DNA from 3 places in the Bacillus luti genome. Region 2 is predicted to be linked to each of the others. Evidence: riboswitches for the same ligand, from Rfam matches in the RefSeq annotation. Region 2 holds a riboswitch; each other region holds the start of a gene.

Region 1 (10,233 bases), 1.1 Mb from region 2:
ATCTGGCCTTAATTGCAGCGCTAACTCTGACCCTTTTCTTCCATTCTCAGCTTCTCCAACTACTTCAATATCTGGCTGGGTTGATAAATAAGCTGATACACCCATGCGAACCATTTCATGATCATCAACTAGTAATACTTTGATCATACTTCTCCCCCTCTCTCAATCATAATTGGTACTTTCACTTCAATTTGCGTACCTTTATTTGGAAAACTAAGCACTTTTAGTGTCCCACCAATTTCATGAACACGCTCTTGCATAGATCTTAAACCGTAGGAACCAGCCTTATTAACTCCTACTTCAAATCCAACACCATCATCAATGATTTTTAATATCGCATATTGATCAATTTTACGAAGACGCACTTCCGTTTTCTTTGCCTTCGCATGTCGTAACGTATTTGATAGCGCTTCTTGCACAATACGGAATAAATGGTCTTCTACACCTTTTTTTAATTCAATAGGTTCGATAAGCCATTCAATTTTCATATGTTGTTTTCGCGATAATTCCGTTAACAACTCTTCTATACCTTCAGTCAGTTTTTTACCTTCTAATTGTACAGGGCGTAGATGAAGCAATAATGCCCGCATTTCTGATTGCGCATTTACAACCATATTTTCAACAAGCTGTAATTGTTTTTTTGTCATATCTGGAAATTTAACCACTTGTTCATTAATCGCTGACATCATCATCGACATTGCAAAAAGCTGCTGACTTACTGAATCATGCAGCTCCCTCGCCAATCGATGCCTTTCTTGGGAAATCGCTTCTTGTCTCATCTCTTCATTCCAATGAGCTCGTTCATTCGTTACTTTTTGAAAGAGTCCAGCTTGCTCCTCTAATCGACGAGCAAGAACGATTACTTTTCGTTCCACTTCATGAAATTCATCATCTGCAGTAAACGAAACATCACTCGGAAAATTCCCTCGCTCTACTTCAAATAGAAACGTATTTAACCCTTGTATGCGCTGCTCTATATAGTAACCGATTGCATACCCTACAATTCCCCCGATAAGTAAACTTGTAGTCATAATAAACAAGCCAATTGGAACAGAAGCGATGGATTCCTTCCATAATAAATCATACACTTGTTGCTCGCTTTTCCATACATAGACAATTGTACAAATAAGCGCGATACTCACAGAGGACAACATAGAATAACGAATATACATCCACGAAATATTTTTTTGTTTCTTCATTATACTTTCCTCACTTCCGTATCGCCTACGACAAGCGAAGAAATAATTTTAATGCGACGAGGAGCCTCTTTATACTGCTCTGTTCTAAATGTAACATTGCGGTTAAACCCTGTCTCTTCATGACCTGGCAAGAGCACACGTCCGACAATAACAGAATGATTTAAAGACAGTTCAATATCATATGGCACATATAAACGAATATTACCAACCACACCTCGAATAACAATTACTGTTTCTCCTTCTGGAATCATAGCAGTTGTTAAATCTATTTCCACATCACAAGCACCATATTGAACATTAATATCCTCAAGTTCATAAATATGATCCATCATTCGGACATTACCTACAAACATATTTTTCAAATACGGCTCTGTACGATATATTTGCTTCTCTTCATCTATATATCCTTTTTCTTTAATTTCAACCTTCATTGCTTTTTGCTGCTGCCCTTGCTGAATCAGTTGATAACCAATTAAAGCTAAACAAGCAAATACTACGAGTACAAAGGCTGCTGATGAGAATAAAAAGAATAAAAGTACGATGCCGCCAACAAATAAAAATACATTTCCCCTAACATAACGATTTTTCTTACGATAATGCCTTCCAAACATAATCATAATAAATGCAAAAATTAAACCACCTGGTTCAAAATGTCCAAGTATCATATCAAGAAAAAGACCGAATCCAAATATGATGAGGAGCATCCCCATTAATTGCGTTTTTGAAAAGTGCTTTTTCATTTCAGCTCCTCCCCTCTTCGTTACATATACATAGAAGAAAAGGCATTGCTTTCCAACACCTTTTCTCCTATCACTATATCATAAGCCTGTTTTATAATATACTACAATTATTTTGTTACTTCCTTCGTTAACGACACTTCACTTTTTTCTTTCATTTCACGCTCAAGCTTTGCAATTTTCATATCAAATGTGTCACGTTCATGCTCATCATTCATACGAGTTTCTAAGTCGCGAATATGATCTTCAATTTCTTCAAATCGTAAGAACGGATTATTCTCATCCATTTTATGCATCGCTGTATTCATACGACGATTTGCATGTGCCATATTTTCACGAGCCATTAGTTCCATACGCTTTGCGTGCATTTCTTTTAATTTATTTTTCATTTCAGAAAGACGGCGCTCTAATTCATCAATTTGCTCTACAACACCTGCATACATTTCTTCTAATCGAGTTACTTGCCCTTCATAATAAGCTACCTCTTCTAACGCACGCTCGTGCAATTGTAATTCGCCTGCTTCTTGAGCAATAACAGCTTGCTTTGATCTTTTATTAACGAAATAGCGTGCTTGCTCAAGCTCACGAGCGAAGTTAGATTTTAATGTTTTATGACGCTGAATTAACTTCTCAATTTTTGTTATTTCACGCTCACTATCGCGTAAATATTGGTTTAACATAGCAATTGGATTTTTTCTTTCCTTCTCATCTAACACGTTATGAAAATCAGCTAAAATTGCATCGCGTACACGTCCGAATAAAGATTGTTTCATTATAAATCTTCCTCTCTTCTACTTTATTTATGATTTGGTTTATTGTTTTAGTTTTTCATTAACTTGTTCCACTCATCTTCAAAGTTGCTATATGGTTTAGAACTTTCTGGAGCAGCGTCAACAACTACATCTTTTTCTTTTTTCCACTCACGGTATCCATAGTATAAAACTATTAAAGCAGCGATACCGATTAATGCTGGTGAATGTGATAGGGCAATTGACAAGCCGATTAAACCGACAATACCCCAAGCTAACTTTCCAAAAAATGATTGTGCTCGCACAAATGATTTGTAGCTCCAGTACACAACTCCTGCTCCGATTGCGAATCCTACAATACCAGCAAGACTACCAAGAGCAATTAGAGCCAAAATACCGGCCGCGATAAACGCTAGAAATTGTTTCATCTTGTGCTTGCCTCCCTTCGATTTGATACTCTTATCTTAACTATTTTTTCATCTTTCCATAACGAGCTTAAGAACCGTTTTTGACTCAGACTTAAGACTGAGTTGAATTCAGCCCTTTACATAAAAAAAAACGCGCAGAGAATATTCTCTGCGCGTTTTCAATACATAACGGTAACTTTCATATTAAATTAAGCTGTTTTATGATACTCTTTTTTCTCAGCTACTTTCGAAAATCTTGGAAATCCAATCAAAATCGAAACAATCCCGCATACCCCTACTAAAATTGGATAAAATGCATATGGTAACAATTCAATCGGAGATAACGCAGCAAATCCTGCCGCAGTTAACATTTGAGCACCGTACGGAATTAAGCCTTGCACACAACAAGAAAAGAGATCTAATACACTCGCTGATTTACGTGGATCAATTTCGTATTGATCTGCAATGTTTTTCGCAAGCGGCCCTGTAAAGATAATAGAAATCGTATTATTCGCTGTACACATATTCGTCATACTCACTAAGCCAGCAATACCGAACTCTGCACCTTTTTTTGAGCGAATGTTACGTGTTAAAAGATTCATTAAATATTGAATACCACCATTATATTGAATCAGTTCGACCATACCACCAATTAAAATAGCAAGTAATACTAACTCCATCATACCGCCCATTCCTGTCGTTACACTTTTAAAGAAACTCTCTAACGTGTAACTTCCATCTATAAGGCCGATAGCACCAGATAGTACAGTTCCACCTGTTAACACAATAAGTACATTCCAGCCAAGTAACGCTGTAATAAGTACTCCTGCATACGGTAAAATCTTTATCCAGTCAAAACTATGAGCTTTAACTTGCGTATCGCTTCCTAAAGTGATGATTACTAATAGTACAATCGTAATAATCGCAGCCGGTAATACAATTAAAAAGTTCGTCTTAAACTTATCTTTCATTTCTGTTCCTTGTGAACGAACAGCTGCGATTGTTGTATCTGAAATAAACGATAAATTATCACCAAACATCGCACCGCCAACAACGGTCGCCATCGTAAGTGCAATTGAGATATCAGTTTGCCCACTAATACCTACAGCAATTGGTGCTAACGCTGCAATGGTTCCCATCGAAGTTCCCATCGCTAATGAAATAAATGCCCCAATAATAAAAATTCCAGCTACGATAAATCCTGGTGGCAAAATAGATAACGCTAAATTAACAGTTGAATCTACTCCGCCCATTCCTTTAGCTGTTTCAGAAAACGCACCTGCAAGTACAAAAATTAATACCATAATCATAATATCTGGATTTCCTGCACCTTTAGCAAAGCGCTCTACTTTCACATTAAAGCTTTCTTTACGATTCATCGCTAAAGCGATTCCTACAGCAATTGAAATCGCTACAAGTATCGGCAATTTATAGAAATCACCTGTAATAATTCCAGAACCAATAAATAGCGCCAAAAATATCCCAAGCGGTAATAAAGCTACACCATTTCCTCTCGTTTCTTTCAAAGTACCATCTCTCCCTAGTTTCAACCTTTTTTCTAATGAATAACAAAAGACCTCTTCCAATGAGAAGAGGTCTTATACATCTATAAGAAACACTCTTCTCATCTTTCAAGCACATGCTTGCTGGATTTGGCACAGCACTCTGAAATCGAGTCCGCTGCCGAGGCATCGTAGGGCCAGTCCCTCCGCCTCTCTTTATAAGAAGGTTTCGTATTTATTTTTTAATAATAATTTCTTTCCTAACTTTACTCGCTTACAAAACAAAAGTCAATTATTTTTTGTATAGATTTTTTTGGTAATTATACAAAAACGCGAATACAGCAATCATTTCCACTTTTCAATTTCTTCATCCAATATTGAAATCCAATAAAATTCATTATTTTTTATAGCTGCTATTATCCATTTTGTTGTATGCCAAGCTAACTCATATTCTTCCTTTGTAATATCACCAATTTTATAAGCATCCTCTAACTCGTCTTCATCCAATACATAGATCTCACCATTCGGTAACAATACTACATCTAAATATAAATCATCAAAATAAGGTAAACCACGCTCGTCTATTTCATATTCTTTCGCTACGTCAATATAATATTGCACTAATGTTTTTTGATCATCTAGCATAGCTGTTATGGCAAAGTTCTTCCCATTTATGAAATACTGAATCCACGTATACTTATCCCCTGCAATACAAATTTCTTTACCTGCGTATTCTTTACAACTCGGTTCTCTCACCTTCTGTATGTCCAGTATTCCTAACATACCCTCTTCTACTTGCTTCACTATATAATCCTTCTCTATTAGTCGTTTCCACGAAGAACCATCCCCATATTTACGTTTCATTACGTCCGCTCCTCTTCTATATATAGAAAAGCCCCCACATATTATGTGAGGGCTTGTTCATATTATAATTAAGCCGCTTGACCCTTTTCAGAAATCTCTTTTAAATAAGCTTGTCCTTTTTCAGCGTCATATTGACCTTCCCACTTAGACATAACTACAGCTGCTAAAGAGTTACCTACAACGTTAACTGCTGTACGAGCCATATCTAAAATACGGTCAATACCTGCAATAAATGCTAAACCTTCAGCTGGAATACCTACTGTACCAAGTGTTGCTAGTAATACAACGAATGATACGCCCGGTACACCCGCGATACCTTTTGATGTAACCATTAATACAAGTAATAATGTAATTTGTTGCGTAATAGATAAATCAATACCGTACATTTGCGCTAAGAAAAGAGCTGCAATTGCTTGATATAAAGTTGATCCATCTAAGTTAAATGAATAACCTGTCGGAATAACGAAAGATGTAATTGCTTTCGGACAACCGAACTTTTCCATTTTCTCCATGATTTTCGGTAAAACTGTTTCTGAACTTGCTGTAGAGTATGCTAAGATCAGTTCGTCTTTTAAAATCTTAAAGAATTGGAAAATGTTAATTCCAAATATTTTCGCCGTAAGTCCTAATACGACTACAACGAAGAAAATCATTGCTCCGTATACTACAATTAATAATTTCCCTAATGGAATTAATGAAGAAAGACCAAATGTAGAAACTGTAACTCCAATTAGTGCAAACACACCAAATGGTGCAAATTTCATAACTTGGTTTGTTACGTAAAACATTGCATCAGCTACACCTTGGAAAAATTGAAGAACTGGTCTTCCTCTTTCACCAATTGCCGCTACACCTAAACCAAATAATACAGAGAAGAAGATAATAGCAAGCATATCTCCGTCAGCTAATGACTTCATAATGTTCGTTGGAACAATATTTACAAATGTATCTGCAAATGAATGACTTTGTACTTGCTCTGTCGTATGTGTATATTTTGAAATATCTGTCTTTGTTAACTGCTCCATATTTACGCCTTTTCCTGGTTGGAAAATATTCGCAATCAATAGACCGACAATAATTGCAATTGTTGTAATAATTTCAAAGTAAATAATTGTTTTTCCGCCTAGTCGGCCTAATTTTTTAACATCGCCAACACCAGCAACCCCAACAACAATACTTGCTACAACAATCGGTACAACGATCATTTTAATTAATCGGATGAAAATATCACCAATTGGTTGTAAGTAACTCACCACTGCCGGATTGCCAAAGAAAATCGCCCCAACTGCAATACCTAGCGCAAGTCCTATTAATATTTGCCATGCAAGTCCTATTCTTTTCATATTTGTTGTAACCCCCTCTTCGATGTTTCACTCTATCTCTCATTCTATCTCTATAAAACTTGAAATTAAGAGTATTACATATTATTCGACAATTCACTACATTTTGTCCCTGTTAAAAATCATAAATCAAAATTTAAAATCTGACAACAAAATAAGTTTGCCCGAACGCAAATAATTTTCTTGACAAAAACAAAACCCATGTCAGAAAACCTCACATGAGAACGATTCCTTATCAGTGTTTTATTGGATTCCTATCTACTATTTTACTATATAAAACAAATATTTTTTCCCTTTATTTTACAAATAAATCCAGAAAATACATCCTTGTTGCACGAATAAAAAAACGCACCCAGCATGACAATTATCATTAAAAGATGCTAAATTCCGACAAAATTTAGCATTTTTATAAAATTTCCTTTACATTATGATTACAACGATAGACACTCCCCCTCTAATGATATATAACATTCATAGGGAAAGGAGCCAAACAACAATGAAAAAGAAATTTGCAGCGTTTAGTGTTTTAGCAGCAGGAACGATTTTGGTCTCTCCGCTACTTTCACCTGTATACGCTGAAACGAATCAAGATAAATTATCTAACATACAATCAGAATTAGACGGCAAACAAAGTGACTTACAAAATAAATCAGCTGAGAAAGACCAAATAGAAAAGGAAATTCAAGAATTACAAAAAAAAATCGATGAATTAACTACATCTATTAATAAAAACGAGGCTGAATTAAACGATACGAAGAAAGAAATTAGCAAAACACAACAAATAATTGCTGAAAAAAAGAAACATATAGAACAATTACAAACAAACATAGATACACGTCAAGAAGTTATTAAACAACGACTACAATCTATGCAAGAAAAACCTCGTACAAGTATTATTACAGAGGTCTTAACAAACTCTGCAAACATTGCTGATCTTGTTGATAATATGTATTCCGTAAGTTTGATTTTAAACAACGATACAGATATCGTGAAAAAACAAACAACTGATCAAAATGCTGTGACAACTGAAAAAGAGGCTGTTGAGAAAAAAGAGCAACATCTAAAAGAATCCGAGCAAAAATTAGAACAAAAGCAACAAGAATTACAAAACAACCAACAACAGCAACAAACGCTTATTAACGATCTACATACGAAAGTAGCAAAAGTAGATTCAGAGATTGAAGGATTAGAAGAATCAAAGGGTATTTTAGAAAATCAGCGTCAAGCTGTTCAAAAAGCAATTGAAGAAGAAAAACGTGCAGAGGAAGCTCGTAAAGCTGAAGAGGCACGCAAGGCGGAGGAAGCTCGCAAACAAGCAGCTGCCACACCTGCTCAAGCTGCTCCGGTACCGCACGATACAAACATCGGTGGATTTATTAAACCAGCAGCAGGATCAAAAACTTCTGGGTTCGGCGCACGTTCTTTAGATAACCATAAAGGAATCGATATCGCTGCTTCAGGAACCGTTCCAATTATCGCTGCAGCAGATGGTGTTGTTATTCGCTCAGAGTTATCATCCAGTTACGGAAACGTTGTATACTTATCTCATCGTATAAACGGAAAAACATATACGACAGTATATGCTCATATGAGCAGCCGTTCTGTATCAAATGGACAAACTGTAAAACAAGGAACTCAACTTGGATTTATGGGGAATACTGGCCAATCATACGGACAACATTTACACTTTGAACTTCACCTCGGAGAATGGAATGTCGGTAAGACAAATGCAGTTGATCCATCTCCTTATATCGGATTATAAAAACTCGGTGCATACCGAGTTTTTTATTTACACTTCACACAATATAGGCATTCCACATAGACTATAACTATATGCCTATATTTTACGAGGTGATTCATATGAATACACAATTACAACAAGAAATAGAAGAAGCTAGAGAAACGTACATTGGCCGGTTATTTACATTTGGCGGCTCAGCGTTGTTTTTAATCGGTTCATTCATCGCAGTCGTCACAGCTTATAAAGCATATAATCGTTTATTGCAATCATCAACATAAAAAAAGACGGGAATCCCCGTCTTTTTTTATGCAAACATTTTAAATACACCTATTGCATTTAAAAATACAATTATTACAGTTACTGGAATAATATAACGAAGTAAGAAGAACCAAATGTTAAATAGCGTTTTCCCTTTCGTTTCCGTAACTTCTAATTCTTTCATTAATAACTCTTTACTCATTTTATTGGGTACAAATAGCGAAATAGCTAGTACCCCTAACGGCAGCAACACATTACTTACCGAAAAATCAACGAAATCAAAGAATGTTTTTCCAAATATTTTCACATCACTCATAATCCCAAATGATAATGCCGATGGAATTCCAACCGCAAAAATAAGAATACCAATTAATAATGATGCGGACGGACGCTTTTTCTCATTATCTTTCGCAACAGATGCTACAACAATTTCAAGCATTGAAATCGCAGATGTTAAAGTTGCAAAGAAAAATAACACTAAAAACATAATGAAGAAAAATTGTCCAAATGGTATTTTCGCAAAGACAGCAGGAAGAACGATAAACAGTAGTCCTGGTCCTTCTGTCGGCTTAACGCCTAATGCGAAAATCGCTGGGAAAATCGCTAATCCTGCAAGCACTGTAATAAATACAGTTAAACTTACAATAGATGTTGCTGATTTCGCTAAATGTTCCTCTTTCTTCAAATACGAACTATACGTTACCATTACTGAGGCACCTACCGTTAATGAGAAGAAAGATTGTCCCATCGCATATAAAATCGTATCTGCTGTAAGCTTTGAAAAATCTGGTTTTAAGAAGAACTCTACCCCAGCCATAGCACCATCCAGTGTTAAAGCACGAATAATGATAGCAATAAATAAAATGAATAATAGCGGCATCATGTACTTACTTGCCTTTTCTATACCTTTTTCTACACCTTTACTAACAACAAAAATAGTACAAAGCATAAAGACAAATTGCGCTCCAATTGCGCTTACTGGATTTGAAATTGTTTCACCAAACAATTTTCCATAATCAACAACACCATTCCAGAAGCTTCCTGTAACACTATAGTATAAGTACAGTAAAATCCATCCACCTACAACACTATAAAAAGATAGTACACTAAAACAAGTAACAACCCCCATACGACCAATCCAAGGATATAACTTGCTATTTGGCACCAATACTTTATACGCTGTAACTGCCTCTTTTTGAGTGCTACGTCCAATAACAAATTCTGCTATTAGAAGCGGCATACCTATAAATAAAGTTAATAGTAAAAATACAAGGAAGAATGCGCCTCCCCCACCATTACCTGCAACATATGGAAATTTCCATATCGCACCAAGACCTACTGCGGCTCCGGCTGCTGCGAGTACAAAGCCAATTTTCGACGTCCATTGCTGTGTTTCTTTCATCATAAATTCTCCTTTTCTGAATATTTAAACTTTT
Region 2 (10,233 bases):
GGAATTGGCATGTCACAAGAGCAAATAAATCGATTTGGTGAACCTTATTTTAGTACGAAAACGAAAGGTACAGGTTTAGGTACGATGGTTGCTGTTAAGATCATCGAAACGATGCAAGGTACTTTAAAAATTCGGAGCGTCATTCATAAAGGTACAACATTGATAATCACTTTACCAAAATATAATAAGAACCTATCTTAATACAAATAAAAAAGGAGCTATTATGCTCCTTTTTTATTTGTTTCGATACATAAGTATCTACTATGTTTTTTTCGTTTACATTATTGGAGACTAATTAAAAATTAGTATCCTCCGCCCCAACAGCTGCATCCAACAATAATTAATAAAATAAACAACACAACTAATAAAGCGAAACCTCCACCAAAACCACAAGAACCACCGTAACTCATATTTTCTCCTCCTTTTGGTTTGAAAACTAATAGGTAGTTGATCATTTTAACTGGTTCGTATTATACATTATGTAAATATCCCTTTTTTGAGCATGTCTGCATAAAATAAGTAAAAGCACTCCTATTAGGGTGCTTTAAAATGGATACCAAAAATCTTGAAATACATGTAATTTTAAATAAACTGCAAAAATCAAAATGAATATCCCTACAAGCAAAGCAATAAAATCCCAGGCATTTGCTTTTTTTGTATAGAACCACGTACGTTTATCCTTCTTTCCAAATCCTCTTAAATCCATTGCATTTGAAACTGTATCAATTCTGTCTAGCGAATGAATAATTAGAGGCCAGAAAATTAAAATACGATTTTTCATGCGCGTCCATAAACTTGCTTCTCCTTTTTCAAAAGCTATTCCTCTTGCTTCTTGTGCATGTTTAATAATTTGATATTCAGATTGAATATCCGGTATATAACGTAATGCGATATTTATTGCATATGTAATTTTATAATGAATGCCAAGTTTATTTAAGCTACTTACAAATTCACTTGGATCTGTCGTATAAATAAAGAGAAGTGTAAAAGGTAATAACGTAAAATACTTTAATGAAAGCGTAGCTGTATAAAATAATGTTTCATATGTAATTGTCGCATAACCAATATGTAAAAACGAAGTATATGATCCAGTTAATTCAGATCCATGGGTTGGCGTAATTAATAAAATCATGACAGAGTTTAATAAACTAAATGTAAATATAACACTAAAAACAATTAAAATTTTACGAAGCGGAATTTTAGCAAGCAATAGTCCAATACACCCAATAAAACATAAAATTAACAATATACGAAAATCAAAAAACAAAAAGGTAAGTGTCATACAAAAAATAAATAAAAACAATTTTACTGCTCCATCCATACGATGAAAATATGTACTATGCACCTTCCTCACTCCTATTATTACAGAAATAAAGCTCTATAAACTTTTTTTGACATGAAACGCCGCTAAATGTAACAAGCTTGAATAAAGAACTCTCTCTTAAGTTAGCCCTTTGTAATATCTCTTGATCTCCTAATACAGCGGATACAGTATTATCAGCAATTATTTCTCCTTCATGTAGTACTATCGCTCGGTCTGCATATTCTAACGCTAGATTCATATCGTGCGTGATAAAAATAAATGAGATTCCTTTTTTAGCTAGGTTTTTAATAAACGACATGAACTGTTTATAATGATAATAATCTTGTCCAGCCGTCGGTTCATCTAATATGATGAGTTTTGGATTTGTTGTTAGTACAGTTGCAATAGTTAATCTCTTCTTTTGTCCGTAGCTTAATGCCTGAATTGGCCAATTACGAAATGGATATAAACCACAAATTTTTAACGCTTCTTCAGCTCTATTCTTAATTTCTTCCTTTGAAAATTTTTTTATTTTTAATGTAAATACAACTTCTTCTAAAACAGTCGGTTGCGTAATCATGTGATTTGGATTTTGCATTACATAACATATACTCTCCCCACGTTTACGAATAGACCAAGAATTAATAGTTACTCCATCTAACAAAATTTCTCCACCTTTTATTTTGTTTATTCCAATAAGGCTATTGGCTAATGTAGATTTCCCAGCTCCATTCTGGCCCAAAAGTGTTGCAATTTCTCCTTCATATATTGAAAAATTGACATTTTTTAATACGCTTTGATTATTAGGATACGCAAATGACAAATTTTTCACTTTAAACACTTCTTTATTTTTAGTAGTATCCATTACAAAAGTTTGCTTTTTCACCCACTCTTTTATAATGCCACTAATCCTTTCCTTTTGAAGATTTTCAAGTGGATATAGTAAGCCATTTTTACTATCGTAATGTAATTTCTTTAATGCTTCGATGTAAATAGGCTCTCTTAAGCTGATACGCGGTAATATATGTGACGCTAAAATCTCTTCTGGTGTTCCTATCGCGACAACTTCACCTTCATCAATTAAAATAATTTTATCTAAATCCAAATTTAAAATTTCTTCTATTCGATGTTCAATAATTACAATTGTTTTCTTATATTGCCTATGTATATCTTTAATAAGTTCAATCGTATGTAAGCTGCTTAGCGGATCTAAGTTTGCTAACGGTTCATCGAACAATAATATATCCGCATTTGTTGTTAGCAGACCTGCTAGAGAAACAGTTTGCTTTTGGCCTCCTGATAATTCATGTGGACTTTGTTTATGAGTACTATGCATCTTCACCTTTCTTAATGAATCCGAAACGATCTTTTTCATATCATCTTGATGTACACATTCATTTTCTAAATAAAATGCTACATCTTCTTCTACTGTCAAACCAATAAATTGAGCGTCTTGATCTTGCAAAATTGTTCCTACATGTTTACTCTGTTCAAAAATACTGCCTTTCCTCGGATCTTTACCAGCAATTGAAATGTTTCCTGTACTAATCCCTTCATATGAAAATGGGATTAGCCCATTAATACAATGAGCTAATGTTGATTTTCCTGAACCGCTTCGTCCAGCAATTAATACTTTTTCCCCAGGATATATATGAAAAGTAATGTCTTTTAATGTAGGCTGTGCAGCATGCCCGTATTGAAAGGTAAATTGTTCAAAAGAAATAATCGGTCGCATATTAACATCCCTACTTTTCAATTTTTAAATGTGTATGTCTCTTATTCGATTTAGCTAAGCCAATTGTAATTGGTAATCCAAGAACTAAAAATACAAGAACATCAGATATAGTCGCCCCTAGTACTTGTATAACAATTTTGTCAAACGGTTCTCCCATCACAACAATATCGAAGGCTCCAGCAAATATAATAGCAATGACAATACCAATTAACCCAGTAATGGCTAAATAAGAAATATCTCCCTTATTATATGTCCCGTTTTTCACACTAAAGCCAACTCTTTTTTGAATGAGCCCCATTGCAAAGCCGATAATGCCTGAACTAATAACCCATCCCCACCAAATACCGAATCCGGCGATTGTATCTGTTACGGTATGACCAATTAGTCCTATTAACAGTCCAGCAACGGGACCAAATAAAGCTCCAAAAACAGTTAAAATGGCTAATCCAGGTTTAATAAATGTATTCGGTGCAATAGTGAATCCCCAAAGTCCTAATATGCCATATAAGGCAGCTCCAATCCCAATTGCTACTACTAACTTTGTCGTTAATTTATTCATTACAATTCCCCTCTCATATTAGTCAGCTTTAATTACTCTATATTTATTTTGAAAATGAATTATGCATCGACACTCCCTTTCTGTACAACAAAAAATGACCTCTTGCATAAGAGGTCATTTTCTTTCACGTTCAAGAATCCTCTTATCTTTCAAAAAACACATCGTGTCCTCTGCGGAATTAGCACCTTCCTATGAATTTACATAGGGGTTGCTGAGGTTTCATAGGGCCGTTCCCTCCACCTCTCTGGATAAGTATTAATTTGTAATTCGTATTATGGCACTAAGAAGTATAAATTTCAACACTTTTCTAATTATTTTTATTTTTTGTTTAACAGTACGTTTAAATCATTGTATTCTTATCGGAATTATGAAATAATAAATTCAAAGTTGTTACAGGAGGAATGTATGATGAAAGTAATTGGTTTAATTGGTGGACTAAGTTGGGAATCTACATCACTATACTACAAACATATTAATACACTTACACTTTCTCAATATGATCAAAATGCGAAGCTTGTTCTATATAGTATGGACTTTGGTGAAGTAACTACTTTATTACAAAACCACCAATATGAAGAAGTGAAAAATGAATTAGTCGCAGTTGCAAAAAAGGTTGAAAAATCAGGAGCTGAATGTTTATTGATATGTTCAAATACGGTCCATTTATTTGCTGAAGAAGTAGAAAATGCAATCTCCATACCGCTTCTTCACATTGGTGATGTAAGTGCTAAAGAAATGGTAGAACAAAATATAAAGCGTATCGGACTATTGGGTACGAAACAAACGATGGAACAAGATTTCTATACATCACGACTAGCAAGTTATAACATTGAGACAATTATCCCTGATGACAAAGAAAGAGCATTTATCCATCATGTCATATTAAATGAATTAAGTAGAGGAATTATTTCAGAAACATCAAAAGAAAAGCTATTACAAATTACAAACTCATTAGTTCAAAATGGTGCGGAAGGTATACTACTCGGTTGTACTGAAATACCTTTGCTCATTTCCCAGAACGATCTAACAGTTCCTGTATTTGATACTGCTTTTTTACATGCAAATACTGCTGTGCAGTTCGCTAGATAATACAAGCATATAGGTGTGATCTCTATGTTTTATATTGTCCAAACTATTAATTTAATTATGGATCCATGACTGCAATTACTATATTACAAAATTAACATTAACAATCTTAATACACTTGCTACATTATGTTTATAAATAATCGATATCAATAAAAAAGCATCTACACAAGTAGATGCTTAGATGTGATAAGGAGTGTTCTGTGAGGTTAGGATAAGCTTTTCAGCTTGTCCTATGCTATCAATATATGATTTATTTTATAAAACGTGAATAGTTAATAGAATTATTTTATGCCTCTTTTCTAATTTATTCCTATATTAAAACGTCCCTAGTTTCTATACATACTAGAGACGATTCACATTTTTTAATTCTCTACTTTTGTCACTTCCCCAGTTAATCGCTTACTTTTCAATTCAAAATAAGCATCTAAAACTTCTTTACCAATATCAGAGTTAATACCAGATTTATCATTTATAACCCACGGTACAACAATAGAAAATGCTACTTCTGGATCATCATATGGGGCATATCCTGCTAATGTTAAGTTATAACATTCTCTACGATCCCCTTTCTCATTTCGCCCAATATCACTTTCTCCACCGTATACCGTTTGTGCGGTCCCTGTTTTACCAGCTGGTTTATACGGTGCTTTTTGGAACGCTCTTACTCCCGTTCCATCCCCTTCTTGGAATACCTTTCTAAATCCTTCTTTTACTTGATTTATATACTCCTCTTTCATATCTACTTTATTTAAAACGACTGGTTCTATTGAATGCATCACTTTACCAACTTCATCTTTTTGAACGGTTTGTTCTCTAATCTCTTGAACAATTTGCGGTTTCATTCGATAACCGCCATTTGCGATAGTTGAAATATATTGTGCAAGCTGAAGTGGTGTATACGTATCATATTGTCCAATCGAATAATCTAATAAGAAACCAGGCTGATTATCTTTTCTTCCAATTTGTCCCGTAGTTTCATTCGGCAAATCAATACCAGTTTGTACGCCTAGTCCAAATTGCCTGAAATAATACCTCATTTTATCAAAGTATTCTTGTTTAATATCTAGTGAACTATTTTTCACATAATCCACGCCGGCAATTTTTAATGCAATATTAAACATATAAACGTTTGAAGAAACTTGTAACGCTCTTTGATCGTCTATATTTCCAAACTCTTTCCAAGACTTCTTCTCCTTAGTACCTTTAAACTTCATAGGTGCATCATAAAAATGTGTTCCTGGAGTTATAGCATTTGTTTCAAACCCTGTTAACACTGTCGCACCTTTAACAGTTGATCCAAGCTCATATGAACTTGTCATCGTACCTAAAGCATAATCTTCCACCTCCATTTTTCCATCTTTTTCCACGATCTTTTTCCCAGCCATTGATAATACTTGGCCGTTTTTCGGATTCATCATTACAACGAAAGCGCGGTCTAACATCGATTCTGAACCTTTATATGCCTTTAATATTTTCTCTATGCTCTCTTCCACTTTTTTCTGTAATTCCATATCTATCGTTAAAGTTAAATTCTTTCCGCTTTTCCCTTCCGAAACCGTTTCTGTTCTTGTCGTATTACCCTGTTTATCGGCAATGCTTCTTATTTCTTTTTTCGTACCGTGAAGTACATCTTCGTATTGCTGCTCGATATAACTTTTGCCGACTCTATCATTTCGGCTATAATCACGCACCAAATAATAATCTAATCGTTCACTTGGTAATCCTTCATCGGCATTAGAAACATTTCCAAGAACGGATCGGAATAATCCATCATTGACATAGAATCTCTCCCAATCAACTGATGCGTCTACACCTGGGAGATTCGCTAAACCCTCACTAATCACAGTATATTCCTTTTCACTAACATCTTTTTTAATAATTTGAGGTGCCATTTGATAACCAGAAGCCATTTTACTTTTAATAGCTAACACCTTTATATCTTTATCTGTTAATTCTTTAAGATTTTTATCTGTAACTCGTTTTCTTTGTAACTCTTCTATTTTTTTATCTAGCTTCTTTCCACTAATATCTTTCTCCCTAAATGAATCTATTTCTTTTTTTGATACTAGATTTTCAGCAAGTTTTGGATTTAATTGCATCCAAAAATCTTTCTTATCTGTCTCAGTTAACTTATTTATATCTTCTTGCGGCATTTCAATTATTTCTGCAAGTTGTCTTGCAGTTTTTAGCATTTCTTCTGATTTTACTCCTTTCATCTTTGTATATGTAATCGTGCGTAAAGATTTATTATCAACAACTGGATTCCCTTCTCGATCAAATATTTTCCCACGCGGGACAGAAAGACTCACGATTGCATTTTCTCTCTTCTCTACTTCATTTTTATGCGTCTCTCCATCGATAATTTGCACTTTACCTAACTTTATTATCATGGCAGAAAATAATAAAAATACACAGAAGAATAAAATGTTTAACCGCACTGGCATTGCTCTATTACTTTTTTTCTCTTGCTTCTTCACTTTGTCATAACCTCCTCCTTTTAGCGATTTGAATAATAATGGTACCTCTAAATTAAAAATAATGTACAACTTCTATACATTAATTCGTATGGATATTAATATAATGTTAAAAACTTAATTGAAATTAAAACAAAGGTAAAGAAAAGGTAAAGTTTACTAAAGTAAACATAAAAATACCCAATAACAAAAAGTTTAGCTTTTTGTTATTGGGTATTTAATAATTTAAGAATTAATAGTAGATCGTATTGATATACAACTATCATCACAATTTGATAGAGATTGTTTACTCTGAATTTTTGGCAAGTAAATCGTTACAGTTGTCCCGACTCCAACCTTACTCATAGTACTTATTGTCCCTTGATGACTTTCAATAATTTTATAGCTTAACATTAATCCAATACCGGTACCTTTTTCTTTCGTACTATAAAAAGGCTCCCCTAATCTCTTAATTCTTTCTTCAGGTATTCCTATTCCTTCATCTATTACATGAATAATAACGCCCTCATTATTGATCTTTTTTATATGAACTGAAATTTTCCCGCCAGCTGGCATAGCTTCAATTGAATTTTGTAAAATATTAATAAATACCTGTTTTAGTTGGTTTTCTGAACATTCAATAATTAACTCTTTGGAATCTGTATATAATTCCACTTGAATATTTGTCATAATTGCTTTTGTATTTATTAATGATACGACATTTTTAAATATTTGATAAATATTTTTCTTTTCCGTATTTATTTCATCTGTTTTTGCAATCGACAAAAACTCTTGGAGAATCGCTTCTATTCTTTCAATTTCCGAAAGCATAAGATCAAAATATTTTTCTTGATCTTCTTTATTGATTTGAAATAGCTGTATAAACCCTTTAATTACGGTTAATGGGTTCCTAACTTCATGAGCTACACCCGCTGCTAATTGACCAATCGCTGCTAATGTATCTGATTTGTTTAGCAATTCTTCTGTCTTTTTCCGCTCTGTAATATCGCGTACGATAATCATAATTTTATCCTGCAATAATGGTAAGCATCTAGCTTCAAAGAAATTAACACTTCCATTAATTGCAAGCGGGTATTCAACAATTGTATTTGTTCCTTTTTCTTTCACTTGATGAATTGCTTCTTGAAATTGCTGCGCTACTGGAGATGGTAATACTTCGTAAAACTTTTTTCCCATAAAAGCCTCTGCGGGTACGTAAAATTTTGTAGGAGATCCTGCTTTATAATCTATAATTGTGCCATCATCTTCTGTTAAGAAACATAAATCTGGTAAAGCTTTAAAAATTAATTCCAATTCAGATGTTTGTTGTTTCAACTGCTTTTCTATCGCTTTTAAATGTGTAATATCTACACCAACAGCCCAGTAGCTGAATCCTGTTACAGGAAACTGCTCTGATATATTTGACCACATGATTGTTTTAACTTCTCCGTTTTTACATGTTATACGCATTTCCCAATCTCTAAAATTTTTTCCACGAGTCAAAAATTTACTTTGTATTTGGTGACGATAAATATGGTCTGGGTACAATAATTGAAGTGCATTTGGATTCCCGATTATCTCTTCAGCGGTATAACCTGTAACAATTTCACATTCACGATTCCATAGAATAAATTCCCCATTATGATCAAGCGCATCGACCATGACAGGCATGTTTTGTAAAATTGTATGTAGCTCCTCCTCTTTTTGAGAGAGCAACGTTGCATTTTTACTTTGAAATACTTTTATTACCCCATCTAAAATCAGGTTTGCTAGCATTTCAAAGTATTTTTGACAATTGAAAATTTCACTTTTTGGGCACCATACCACAAAAGATCCTAAATATTGATTGTATAAGAAAATGGGGATTTCAATTTTGGGAAGCTTACATATTTCCATTTCATTTATTCCAAATGAAAATATACATACTTTTTCAGCATCAAGAAGTTGATGTGATATGTTTGTTAACTTATAAAATTGTTCTGCCATGGTTTCTATTGTACTCACATCAATAAGTTCCATTAGCCGCGCATTCATTGCTTTTTCACCTCAATATGTAAAATTAATACAAATCCAAAATTCATACTTCTCCATTATACGAAGAATGTGCGTATAGGTATATAGCTGTAGAATAATTATTCAAACAAATTTTATTTTTCAATTAAAAATAGATAATAGTATACACTCAAGTAAAGCGTTTATCCATTCCATACGAAGCAACTTATTATGTGTATGCCCCCTTTACTTTATTTTCGTTAAATTTCAAAATAGCAAACGATTCTTAGTAGAATAAAAATACAAAGAGATATAAAGTTCACAAAATTTTCATAATTATTATGAAAATTTTAAACATTTATTCCAATATATTCTATATAATGATAGGTAATAAGGCTTCTATGCATCTCATAGAATACCTTACCCCTAATAAAAAGTAAAAAAGAATCCAATGAGGATTCTTTTTTACTTTTTATGCTAACACATGCGTATAGAGAGCATGTGCAACACCGTGTTCTTCATTTGTCAACGTTTCGTATTGACACATCGCTTTTATTTCTTCAACTGCATTTCCCATTGCAATTGATATATTTGCTTTTTCCATCATGGAAACATCGTTTAGGCCATCACCTATCGCTACTGTATTTTCAACTGAAATATTAAGGTGTTCTGCCAATGTAAATAATCCATTTCCTTTTTGAGCCTCTCGATGATTAATCTCTAAATTATGCCAATAGGAAGATGTAATTGCTAAATCTGTATTATGCAGAAACTTCTCTTTTAATTGTTTTAGTTTATCAATGTCATAAGAAAAAGGTAACAGTTTATGCACGTGTATATCTGTTTGTACAATTGGTTTGCAGCTTTCCGCACTATGAAAAGCTGTATGCTCAAGGTATAATGCTGCGATCGTTTCTAACTCTTTCAAGTCGATATTTTCTTTTGTATTCTTCACGTATTCGATTTCGTTACGTACACTCTCTACGCCATATTCCGGTACGTACACACCTTTATCAGTATAAAGTTGATAATATAAGCCATTTTCTTCGAGATAGTTAACAATCTCAAGTGCCTGCATATTTTGAATTGGATGTCTCTTCATC
Region 3 (10,233 bases), 590 kb from region 2:
GTCCGAAAACGGTTGTAGCGAATATGTGGGAAGTAGAAAAGTTCCGTCCATTTATTCCGCAAATTCCAAGATTGTTTTTAGAGTGGAATGCGAACGATATTCCGTTTACAGTGCGAGAAGCACAAATGAAAATGAATGATTTTTCAGCGATACCATATGTAAATGAGCCAATAGTACAAAGTGAAAAGCAAGAAGTCATTTTAAGTGCAGAGCATATTTCGTTCCAATATGAAAAAAATAGCCCGCTTATTTTACGAGACTTAACCGTATCGATTGAAAAAGGAAAATGGGTAGCGCTCGTTGGGAAAAATGGTACTGGGAAATCTACACTGTTAACGATTTTAGCGGGGTTACAAAAAGCGAGAAGAGGAAAAGTGAAGTGGAAAGGTAAAGTGATACATAAAATTGATTCAAAAGAACGATTTAAAAGTATCGGGTATGTATCGCAGCATCCGTATTATCATTTCACATTTGATACAGTGTGGGATGAAGTGTATGAACGTGCACGTGAGTTATACGGAGAACAAGGAAGAGAAATAGCAGAGCATCAGCTTAAAAAGTTTTGGCTCTATGCACTTAAAGAACGCCATCCGCATGATTGTAGCGGGGGAGAACAACAATTACTTGCGTTATGTACAACGTTATTGTCAAGGCCAACGTTATTATTACTCGATGAACCGACAAAGGGACTCGATCCATGGAAGAAAGAAAGAGTAGGAGAGTTATTTAAGAAGTTACAAAAAGAAGGTACAACAATTGTAATGGCAACGCATGATATTGAATTTGCGGCGAAATATGTGGATCAATGTATGATGTTATTTGACGGAGCAGTTATTATGAATGATGCACCGAAAGAATTTTTTAGTGGTAACTTCTTTTATACAACATCGATCAATCGATTCATTCGAAAAGAATTGCCATATGCATTAACGTGGGAGGATGTGTACGAAGCGTGTCCAAGCGATATGTTGCATTCATAATATGTATTTTTGCAGTTATAATAGCCACATTGTTCTTTACTACACTTATCATGGACGGGTATTACTTGTTAAGTAGCTTGTTTTTATTAGCTGTTATTATGTTACCATTCTATATCCGCTTTGAAAGAAAGGCGTTTGTTTCACGTGAAATTGTTCTCGTTGCCGTATTAGCAGCAATCGCAGCAGTTAGCCGCGTACCATTTTCGATTTTACCGAGTGTACAACCGACTTCATTCGTTATTATCGTTTCTGCAATCGTGTTTGGGAGTGAGACTGGTTTTATGATCGGTGCAACAGCGGCGATTGTATCTAACATCTTTTTAGGGCAAGGTCCGTGGACGCCGTGGCAAATGTTTTCATGGGGGATGATTGGTTTCATAGCTGGATTATTACGCAATACATTTTTAATGAAAAAGTTATGGGGAAGACTACTATACGGATTCTTCGTTGGCTTTTTATTTGGCTGGATCATGAATTTCTGGGGACTACTCGGTTTTATACAGGAAGCAACGTGGGAAACAGTTATTTCATACTATATCGCAAGTTTTTACTTCGATTTGAGTCATGCGATTTCAAATGTTGTGTTCTTACTACTATTTAGTACTTCTTGGATTACGATTCTTACAAGATTTAAAAGGAAATATGGCATATTAGATAAGCATAACATGGCATAGAAAAGCATATTTATATAAGGTAGGGTCGCGACTTACATATTCGTTTGCCTCTTTCATGCTTCTTACATATTGTAAGGAGCATTTTTTATTGTCAAAAAATAGTCCAATATATATCCGTTACTATATGAAATTATTTGTATAATAGTAGGTGAGAATTATTTTCAAAAGGGAGGTGTATAGTTAATGAAGTTAGTTATTCCGAAGCAACATGGGGCATGGGCGATGCTCGTTATACCATTTCTATTAAGCGCTATACTTGGGAAACCTACTATGTATCATATTCCATTGTTTTTAGCTTGGTTTTTCATCTATTTAGCTACGTATCCATTCCTTACGTACATAAAACAAAAACGAAAAAAAGAATATTTACATGCCGCAATTTTATATTTTATTATTGCGTTCGTATTTGGGATGATTTCTTTATTATATGAATGGCGAATTCTTTTATTCGTAGTAGTCATGATTCCATTATTTATTGTAAATATGTATTACGCTCGTCAAAAGAATGAAAGAGCGTTACTAAATGACATTTTCGCGATTATTGTTTTCTGTATCGGTGGTTTAGTCAGTTATTATTTTTCAATGAAACTTATAGATAAAACAGCATTATTCATTGCGCTTATTTCATTTTTATATTTTTTAGGAAGTACGTTTTATGTGAAAACGATGATACGTGAGAAAAATAATCCGAAGTATCGTTTTATATCTTGGGGTTATCATATTGTATTAACGATTATCATTTTTACTATTAATCCATTGTGTTCTCTTATTTTTATACCAAGTGTTATTCGAGCAATAGTGTTGTATGGCAAAAAGATTTCTATCATAAAAGTAGGGATTTTAGAAATTGTGAATTCTGTATATTTTTTAATTATAACGGCAATAATAATGAAGTATGCCATTTGAAAAAGCTTCCCACCAAATTGATGGGAAGTTTTTTCAATCTTGTTCTAAAATGTGAACGGTGTAATCGCAGCGTTGAATAGCTTGTTCGATCGCATAAAGGGATTGTTCAATACGAGCGCGATTAAAATCTTTTTCAACAGTCTGTAGCGCTTCTTCTAAACAATGTTTTGCTTCTTGTAATGATTGAAAAGAATTTTGGACATATCCGCGAGCATTTTCGTGCATTTCATAATCCTCCTTGCATATTCATATATGTATAGTATGAACAGTAAGGAACAAAATATAATTTGTTATATTTATTTGACAATTAAAATGAAATTACGTATAGTAGGAATTAAGTGAATATTTTCTTATCCAGAGAGGTGGAGGGACTGGCCCGATGAAACCCAGCAACCGCGATGCAGGTGCTAATTCCAGCAGAACATATTTGTTCTGGGAGATAAGACGAAGATATACGTAACTTCTTCTTATCGGAGAGGTTTTTTTATTGCAAAAAAACCGATTACGAAAATTTATATTAAGAAGAAAGGGGGTGCGAAGTACTGTGACACTCGAAAAATACGTAAAACTGCGTAGTACAGTTTATGAATATATGATAGAGCAAGATAAGCCAATATCATTGTTAGATATTCAAGAACATATCGTTTCGCATCATGAAGGAAAATTCACGAAAAAGATGTTACATCAATTTTATTTATCAAGACTATTAGATGAACTGAAACTGGATGGAAAAATTACATTAGCTGATGAATATCTCTATGCTGAAAAAGGGGTATTTTATAAGGCGGGAAAAGGGAGCTAAGCTCTCTTTTTTTTTGAAGTATGTAGAGTAAAAGACTGCTTAAGCAGCCTGATACAGGGAATGGTGTTGAGTGTGTAGTGTCAAAGATTGAATGTGCCTGAAAGAGGCACTTCATATCGGCTGCAAATGAAAAGAGACACCTCCGCCGAATAGGTGTCAGTCGTTTTGTCATATAGACTTGCTATTTGACAGTTATTAGAATAACATGCAGGGTTTTGGAAGTCAAAAGGGAATTAAAGGAAGAGGTGTTGTTATGTACGCTTACTTATTAAACGATATAACGAAGTGGATTCCTAAGTACATTATGGATAAAGGATATGAATATTATGAAGAAGGACATGTAGAAGATGTCGAAATACAAGATACGAAAATATTTGCCTTCGTTACTGGAAATGCAGGGAACTACGAAGTAATTATTGATTTAGAGGATTTTACAGAAAGTAGCTGTGAGTGTCCATATGAAAATTATTGTAAACATATGGCGGCGGTCGTTTATGATATTCAACATGTAGGTGAGAGTACAGTTAAAGAGAAACTGAAAGATTTAGAAAAGGAAGAGTTACTCACAGTATTAAATCGTTTGTTGCAAAGTTCGAAAAACGTGCAAGTTGTAGAGAAGATGTTAGAGAAGTGGAAGCTTTAACTATAGAGGGAGTGGTTTTGCAATGAACGTACTAATTATATACGCCCATCCTAATCCTTCAAGTTTTAACGGGGCCATTTTAGAGCATGTGCAAAAAGGATTACAGGAAACAAATCATTCGGTTACGGTACTTGATTTATATAAGGAACAATTTGATCCAGTGCTTGTATTTAATGAAGAGAAGAAAAGGCGTGATTTAGTAAGTGAGGAAGAGACAGCGCGATATAGAAAATTAGTGGAAGAGGCAGATACTCTTCTCTTCATTTATCCGATATGGTGGTGGGGGATGCCTGCTATTTTAAAAGGATTTATTGACCGTATTTTCGTAGCGGGATTTGCTTATAAATATGAAGGTGCTCTGCCGAAAGGATTATTGACCGGAAAGAAAGCGTGGGTTATTAATACGTTGGATTCGCCTTTATGGTACGTCGCTTTATTATACCGATCAGCAGATTGGATTGTAATGAAGAGAGGCGTTTTACGTTTTTGCGGCATTCGCGATATAAAACGTTCAGTATTTCAATCTGTGAAAACGAGTAAACTAGAGAAGCGGGAAAAGTGGTTATTACAAATAGAAGAAAAGGCTCGTACATTATGAATGAAGTCGATCGTATTATAAACTGTTGTGGGTATGATAATGAACTTTTGCGAACGTATATTACATGTTTACTTCAATTGAAAAAATGTAGCGAAATATTTCAGCAAATTCAAATAGAGTTAAGAAATGACTACTTGTTAAGAGGGATTTGTGAAAGAGAAGTGGATGAGATAGTAAGGGGAAGTAAAGAATATGAAATACATTTTCTTCCTAAAGCGTTACAGTGGAATTTTTTGAGGGAACATCCACACCTGATCGAAAAAATTTGCGAAGATTTTTTTGCATTTGAGTCATTACATCTTACGGAGATAGAGTGGGAAACGATTATAAATTGCGTGGGAAATAAGTGATTTATTGTGTAAAAAAGCTAGTATAAAACTAGTTTTTCATTTAAATAAATAAGAAACATAGACTAATGATACAACCTGCATATAATAAGTTCACAACGCAAAATCCCATAATATCACGAGCGCCTAAACCAGCTATCGCTAATGCTGGTAATTTTCAAAACTATTAACCTCTATTAAAAGTACAGGCAGTCCGTACGATATGTTCATAGTATATTGTATAGGAATTTATTGTTTTAAATTTTTTATTGAAAGGAATAATAGGATGTCAAAACAATATATTTTTGATTACATCGTGATTGGTGCCGGTACTGCCGGAGGGATAATTGCTAAAGAATTAACGGATGATAAATGTACTTCCGTTCTCGTTCTTGAAGCAGGAACAAACATGACAGAGGAATTAAGCAGTCCTAATCTTATAGTTTCTATTTTAAATGCTACTGATAATAGGCATTCATTTAATGTCACTACTATAGTTGAGCAAACGATTGGTCGTCAGTTAATAACGTCAAGTGGTCGTGCCATTGGTGGAAGTTCTGAACATAATCAGATGTTAGCTGTACGTGGCAGTCGTGATATTTATGATGTATGGGCAAAATTAGTTGATAATAACGCATGGAATTATGATAGTATTCGCTCATTATTTATTAAAAATGAAACGTATACAGGAATGACACAAAGCCCTCAAGAACGTGGAAGTAACGGACCTATTTTTATTAGACAACAAAACATTCCTAATCAAGGATTAATCCAAACCTTAGCACAAGCCGCTTCAGAAGTTTTTAATATCCCAATTGAAGAGGATTACAATACAGGGATAAGAGATGTTACGACCCTAAAAGGTCAATATATTCAAAAGATGGAAAACGGAAAATTGGTTCGTTCCTCGACAGCAACCGGTTATTTAAACAATCAAATTGTTACGCAAGGAAATGAATTCCAAGCTGATGAATTTGGAGTTGATCAGAGAAAATTGGTCATCTTTTCAAAGACAACAGTGGATAAAATTCTATTTAAAGAAAAAAAAGGAATTAACATTGCTGTTGGCGTTCAATATGTTAAGAATGGGGTGTCACAACGAAGTTATGCTCGAAAAGGAATCATTGTCTCAGCAGGCCAATTCTCCTCTGTCATACTTCAACGCTCAGGTATTGGTAGTCCTGAAGATTTAGCTAAAGCTGGCATATCAACTTTAGTAGAAAGCCCTCAAGTCGGATATAACTTCCAAACACATTATTCTGTCGGTATGGGGATTAGAGTGGAAACAGGAAGACTTCTTCAGATATTGGCTGCTGATCCTAATCAGCCAGGAGCATTTGGAGCATTTAAAAAAGTCAATAACCCTATTGGTGGCCGGCGCCTTCAATTATTAGGCCTCCCACTTCCGTTTTTTGTACCTAGTCAGGAAATTGCGATAAATGGTTGGGATTTTAATGAGACAGAACCTAGTAATATTATGAGTATTGGAATTGTAGATGTAAATCCAAGAAGCCGAGGTACTGTCATGGTTTCCCATAGCGACCCAGAGGCATATCCAACTATTGATTTAAACCCGTTGGCAAATCCAGATGATCTAAACTTCATGGTGGATCAATATATTGAGACGTATAACATGATTGTTAGAGCGCGTGAACTCGATCCGGGGGACATCTATCAGGTAGTCTTTCCTGATGAAAGTATATTCCAAATTCCGGATGAGAATGAAAAGCGGACTAGATTGGCTGGCTTTGTCAGAGCTTCGTATTCCCTTTTTACTCACTTCGGAGGGCAATGTAAGATGGGTAAAAATATTAAAGAAGGAGTTCTTGATGGATCCCTGAATGTCTTTGGAACCAAAAATCTGAAAGTCGCTGATCTTTCCATTTCTCCAATTTTGCCAGACGGCAATACATCAATCCCTGCCCAAATGATAGGATTGAATGCAGTACGTTTTATTCGAGAAGATCCTTGCCCATATGTGGTGGATGATACGGAAATTAAAGATTATGAATGCAAATCGATAAGGAATAAAAAATGAATACTATATATCAATAGTTAACTTAGCATAACGAATATTTAGGAGAATACAAAAGCCCTCTAGTTAAGTAATCTGGAGGGCTTTTGTATTCACATAATCAAGGTTATTGGTAGTTGAATCGTTGTAACGTACCTTACTAGCTGAATAACGTAAAAACAGCTAGTCCATTAGGAACATTTAAATCTTCTGCACCAAACTCTCCCGCGCGTATAGGAGCTGTAGGATCAGAAATATTATAAATTTCTACCGTGCTATCGAAAGGACTAGATACATAAAGAAATTTAGCTATTACAACAACAGGAGGGAAAGCAGGAAAAAGTCTACGACAGCATTTCTTTTGTTTGGAAAAATATGAGTTCATAACAGTTAATCTTCTATTTAAAAATTAAATATAATAATTCAGATTGTGTGCGTATCCAATAAAATTTCTAGTGTATATTCTATACACGTCAGGTTAACGTGACACATCATTATTAGTAGTCAACGAACCATAAAATGGAAAATTAGCTATTCCTGGATATTTAAAATAAAGATTCCTGTAGTTGAAGAGTTAAAAAATGAAGTAAATTTAGGAAACTATGTCATTATTGGATTAGGTACAAATGGAGCTTTTACTACTGAGTAACATGTTTCATTAATAAAATTAGTTGGAAATGAACGTAAAATGATATGTATTAATAAGAGGGCACCACGTCCGTGGGAATCAATCGTAAATGAGAGATTGAAAGTAACGGTATTTAGATATTTGAATGTAGATCTAGTTGATTCGTGTGCAGCAAGTGTAAAAGGATTTTATTTTCTTTTGTGGAATGTTATTTATATTTACCTTATTAAAATTTAGAAAGGAGAATATTTATGAAACATTCCTTATTGGAGACAAATCCAGAACCAGGAAAGAAAGAATCATTGCTTACACGATGTGCAAATGTATTTTCAAGATGGTCTCAGAAATATGTCCCAGATGCCTTTGTTATTGCGGTGCTGCTCACTTTATTTACTTTCATTATAGCTTTGTTGATGAATCCCTCAAATCCGTACAAAATCGTAAAATCTTGGGGGGATGGATTTTGGACTTATTTAACGTTTACAATGCAAATGGTATTGCTAATGGTTACAGGGATGACGCTAGCTTCTGTCCCGTTTATTAATAGAGGCTTACAGTCTATTGCAAAGTTAGCCGATACACCTCAAAAGGCTTATACGATGACATTTTTGATCAGTGCAATTGCATACTATATCAATTGGGGACTAGCTGTAGTTGTGGGAGCGATCATTGCGAAGGAAGTAGCGAAAAAGAATCCGAATGCACATTTTCCATTACTTGTAGCAGCTGCTTATGCTCCGACAGCCTTATATAGCGCAGGTCTTTCAAGTTCTATTGGCCTGACAATTGCCACAAAGGATCATTTTCTTGTAGATATGATTGGAATTATTCCTACCTCACAAACAATCTTTAGTTATTCTACTCTAATTATTTTTTTCGCTCTACTCATCACGATGCCAATTATTATTGTACTTATGGCTCCAAAAAGTGGGATTATCAGCTATAAAGCACCCGAAACTGATACAAATTCTTTTGTAAAACCTCCTCAAAAGAATTTAACTGTTGCGGAAAAACTAGAATGGACACCGGTTCTAGGAATAGTATTAGGTGCAATTGGCACGTTGTATTGTGTTTATGAATTCGTGAACGGTCGTAGTTTAGATTTAAATATCATTAATTTGTTTTTCTTGTCACTTGGTTTGCTCCTGCATGGTTCTCTTGGTAACTTTGCACAAGGATTCAAAGAATCTGCGCAATCCATTTCTCCGATTATTCTACAGTTTCCATTTTATGCGGGGATTATCGCTGTTTTAGGTAGTTCAGGGTTGGGAAGCTCAATCATTGAATGGATGGCATCCATTGCGTCAAAGGATACATTTGATATATTTACATATTGGTCAGCGGGATTGGTGAACTTATTGGCACCGTCTGGCGGGGGACAATGGGCTTTGCAAGGGCCACTGCAGGTTCCGGCAGGATTGAAGTTAGGTGTAGATCCGGCTACTATCGCTATGGCGGTAGGCTGGGGGGACGCATGGACAAATTTGATTCAGCCGTTCTGGGCACTACCTCTTTTAGGTGTGCTGGGATTGAAAATTAAAGACATTATGGGGTATTGTTTCATTCTCTGCATTTGGGTTGGGATAGTTACAAGTTTATTGATGTTATTTGTATATTAGCTTTCATAGTAATACAATTAAAATAAAAAAACGCTATTCTTTCTGTAAATACATAGGAAAGGATAGCGTTTTTTATGTCTATTTCTGTATCTGATGAATTACAATTATTTGCTCAAGAATTTTAAAGATTCTTATCTCCAAATATCTTACGAGATATTGCTAGAGATGTTGGTTTTGTGCAACAAACAGGTAGGTACCAAGCAAGTATTTAGTTACTTTATGTGCTTGGGTGAGTCAAAATGCCACTAAAACTTCTTTCACATGTATGGAATGTACAGGTTTTTTTTATCTGCAAGCTGTTCTTTATCAAACTCAGCATAATGACCACCATCAACACTATGGTTAAAAGTATCCAATATGGTATGGCAGAACCGGGAGTGTTGGAAGTACTACGAGAACTGTTGGACATTATGAATAAGAGACAATAAAAAAATCTTCATGGATGCAAGAGGAATTTTTTATTGGGAATAGTAAGGATGAGGGGAGGTGCATTACATATGGGAAAAGGTAGAAGTAATAATGCTGGAAAAAAGCAACCAAATTTCGATGATTCATCTAATTTCGCTAAACAAAGTCAACCGACAGAAAAGAAGAAGAAATAAGAAAAGGATCTCTCTTTATTAGGAGAGATCCTTTTTTAAATAGTATTTCTTGTTTCAGTATCTTCTAATAACTTATAGGATTGGTGTAAATAAAACACACCAATAAAAAAGCTCCCACTACTGCGGAAACTTCTCTAAATGATGTGCAATATCAATATACATATTGGAGTAAACCGAATGTATTTCATTACTTGGCGTAGCGTTAGAAGAGAAGTGGACAATTACCATATTTGCTTTCGGATCGATGTAAAGTGTTTGTCCGTAACTACCTAACACTTCAAAAGCATCTTGTTCATTGTGCGGAATCCACCATTGATTATGATAAGAAATGGAAGCTCCAGGGCCAACCGCAAGTTCACCTTCTTGGACATTTTTTATATTTTCAGTAATAGAAGAAGGGAGGATTTGTTTTCCGTTGTATTCCCCGTTATTTAATAGTAA

What was found. A riboswitch is a leader RNA that binds a small molecule or an ion and turns the genes downstream of it on or off. The one in region 2 is predicted to bind S-adenosylmethionine.
Region 1: it holds a riboswitch for S-adenosylmethionine, as region 2 does, so the genes downstream of both, EUC40_RS18795 (Na+/H+ antiporter NhaC family protein) here and EUC40_RS13585 (ECF-type riboflavin transporter substrate-binding protein) in region 2, are expected to answer to the same signal.
Region 3: it holds a riboswitch for S-adenosylmethionine, as region 2 does, so the genes downstream of both, EUC40_RS10510 (hypothetical protein) here and EUC40_RS13585 (ECF-type riboflavin transporter substrate-binding protein) in region 2, are expected to answer to the same signal.

What each region holds. Positions count from the first base shown of each region.
Region 1 is NZ_CP040336.1:3,706,181-3,716,413, forward strand. It holds gene EUC40_RS18770 (response regulator) at 1-147, opposite strand, end outside; gene EUC40_RS18775 (sensor histidine kinase) at 144-1,199, opposite strand; gene liaF (cell wall-active antibiotics response protein LiaF) at 1,199-1,939, opposite strand; gene EUC40_RS18785 (PspA/IM30 family protein) at 2,047-2,709, opposite strand; gene EUC40_RS18790 (lmo0954 family membrane protein) at 2,757-3,113, opposite strand; gene EUC40_RS18795 (Na+/H+ antiporter NhaC family protein) at 3,302-4,618, opposite strand; SAM riboswitch class I at 4,714-4,819, opposite strand; gene EUC40_RS18800 (ribonuclease FAU-1 family protein) at 4,940-5,458, opposite strand; gene gltP (glutamate/aspartate:proton symporter GltP) at 5,527-6,801, opposite strand; gene EUC40_RS18810 (murein hydrolase activator EnvC family protein) at 7,295-8,560, shown strand; gene EUC40_RS27030 (hypothetical protein) at 8,659-8,817, shown strand; gene EUC40_RS18815 (sodium-dependent transporter) at 8,844-10,199, opposite strand.
Region 2 is NZ_CP040336.1:2,643,795-2,654,027, forward strand. It holds gene EUC40_RS13565 (sensor histidine kinase) at 1-201, shown strand, start outside; gene EUC40_RS13570 (YjcZ family sporulation protein) at 303-410, opposite strand; gene EUC40_RS13575 (energy-coupling factor transporter transmembrane component T family protein) at 545-1,345, opposite strand; gene EUC40_RS13580 (ABC transporter ATP-binding protein) at 1,338-3,038, opposite strand; gene EUC40_RS13585 (ECF-type riboflavin transporter substrate-binding protein) at 3,049-3,597, opposite strand; SAM riboswitch class I at 3,737-3,852, opposite strand; gene EUC40_RS13590 (aspartate/glutamate racemase family protein) at 4,003-4,686, shown strand; gene EUC40_RS13595 (peptidoglycan D,D-transpeptidase FtsI family protein) at 5,048-7,162, opposite strand; gene EUC40_RS13600 (PAS domain-containing sensor histidine kinase) at 7,385-9,172, opposite strand; gene EUC40_RS13605 (Cof-type HAD-IIB family hydrolase) at 9,603-10,233, opposite strand, start outside.
Region 3 is NZ_CP040336.1:2,050,082-2,060,314, forward strand. It holds gene EUC40_RS10490 (ABC transporter ATP-binding protein) at 1-980, shown strand, start outside; gene EUC40_RS10495 (ECF transporter S component) at 953-1,654, shown strand; gene EUC40_RS10500 (YwiC-like family protein) at 1,838-2,560, shown strand; gene EUC40_RS10505 (hypothetical protein) at 2,594-2,785, opposite strand; SAM riboswitch class I at 2,908-3,006, shown strand; gene EUC40_RS10510 (hypothetical protein) at 3,105-3,362, shown strand; gene EUC40_RS10515 (SWIM zinc finger family protein) at 3,568-4,005, shown strand; gene EUC40_RS10520 (NAD(P)H-dependent oxidoreductase) at 4,028-4,603, shown strand; gene EUC40_RS10525 (group-specific protein) at 4,600-4,953, shown strand; partial or broken gene EUC40_RS10530 (TIGR00366 family protein) at 4,994-5,104, opposite strand; gene EUC40_RS10535 (GMC family oxidoreductase) at 5,216-6,967, shown strand; partial or broken gene EUC40_RS27590 (LVIVD repeat-containing protein) at 7,122-7,328, opposite strand; partial or broken gene EUC40_RS27190 (SGNH/GDSL hydrolase family protein) at 7,500-7,766, shown strand; gene EUC40_RS10540 (short-chain fatty acid transporter) at 7,823-9,190, shown strand; partial or broken gene EUC40_RS27100 (IS4 family transposase) at 9,265-9,467, shown strand; gene EUC40_RS10550 (serine hydrolase domain-containing protein) at 9,910-10,233, opposite strand, start outside.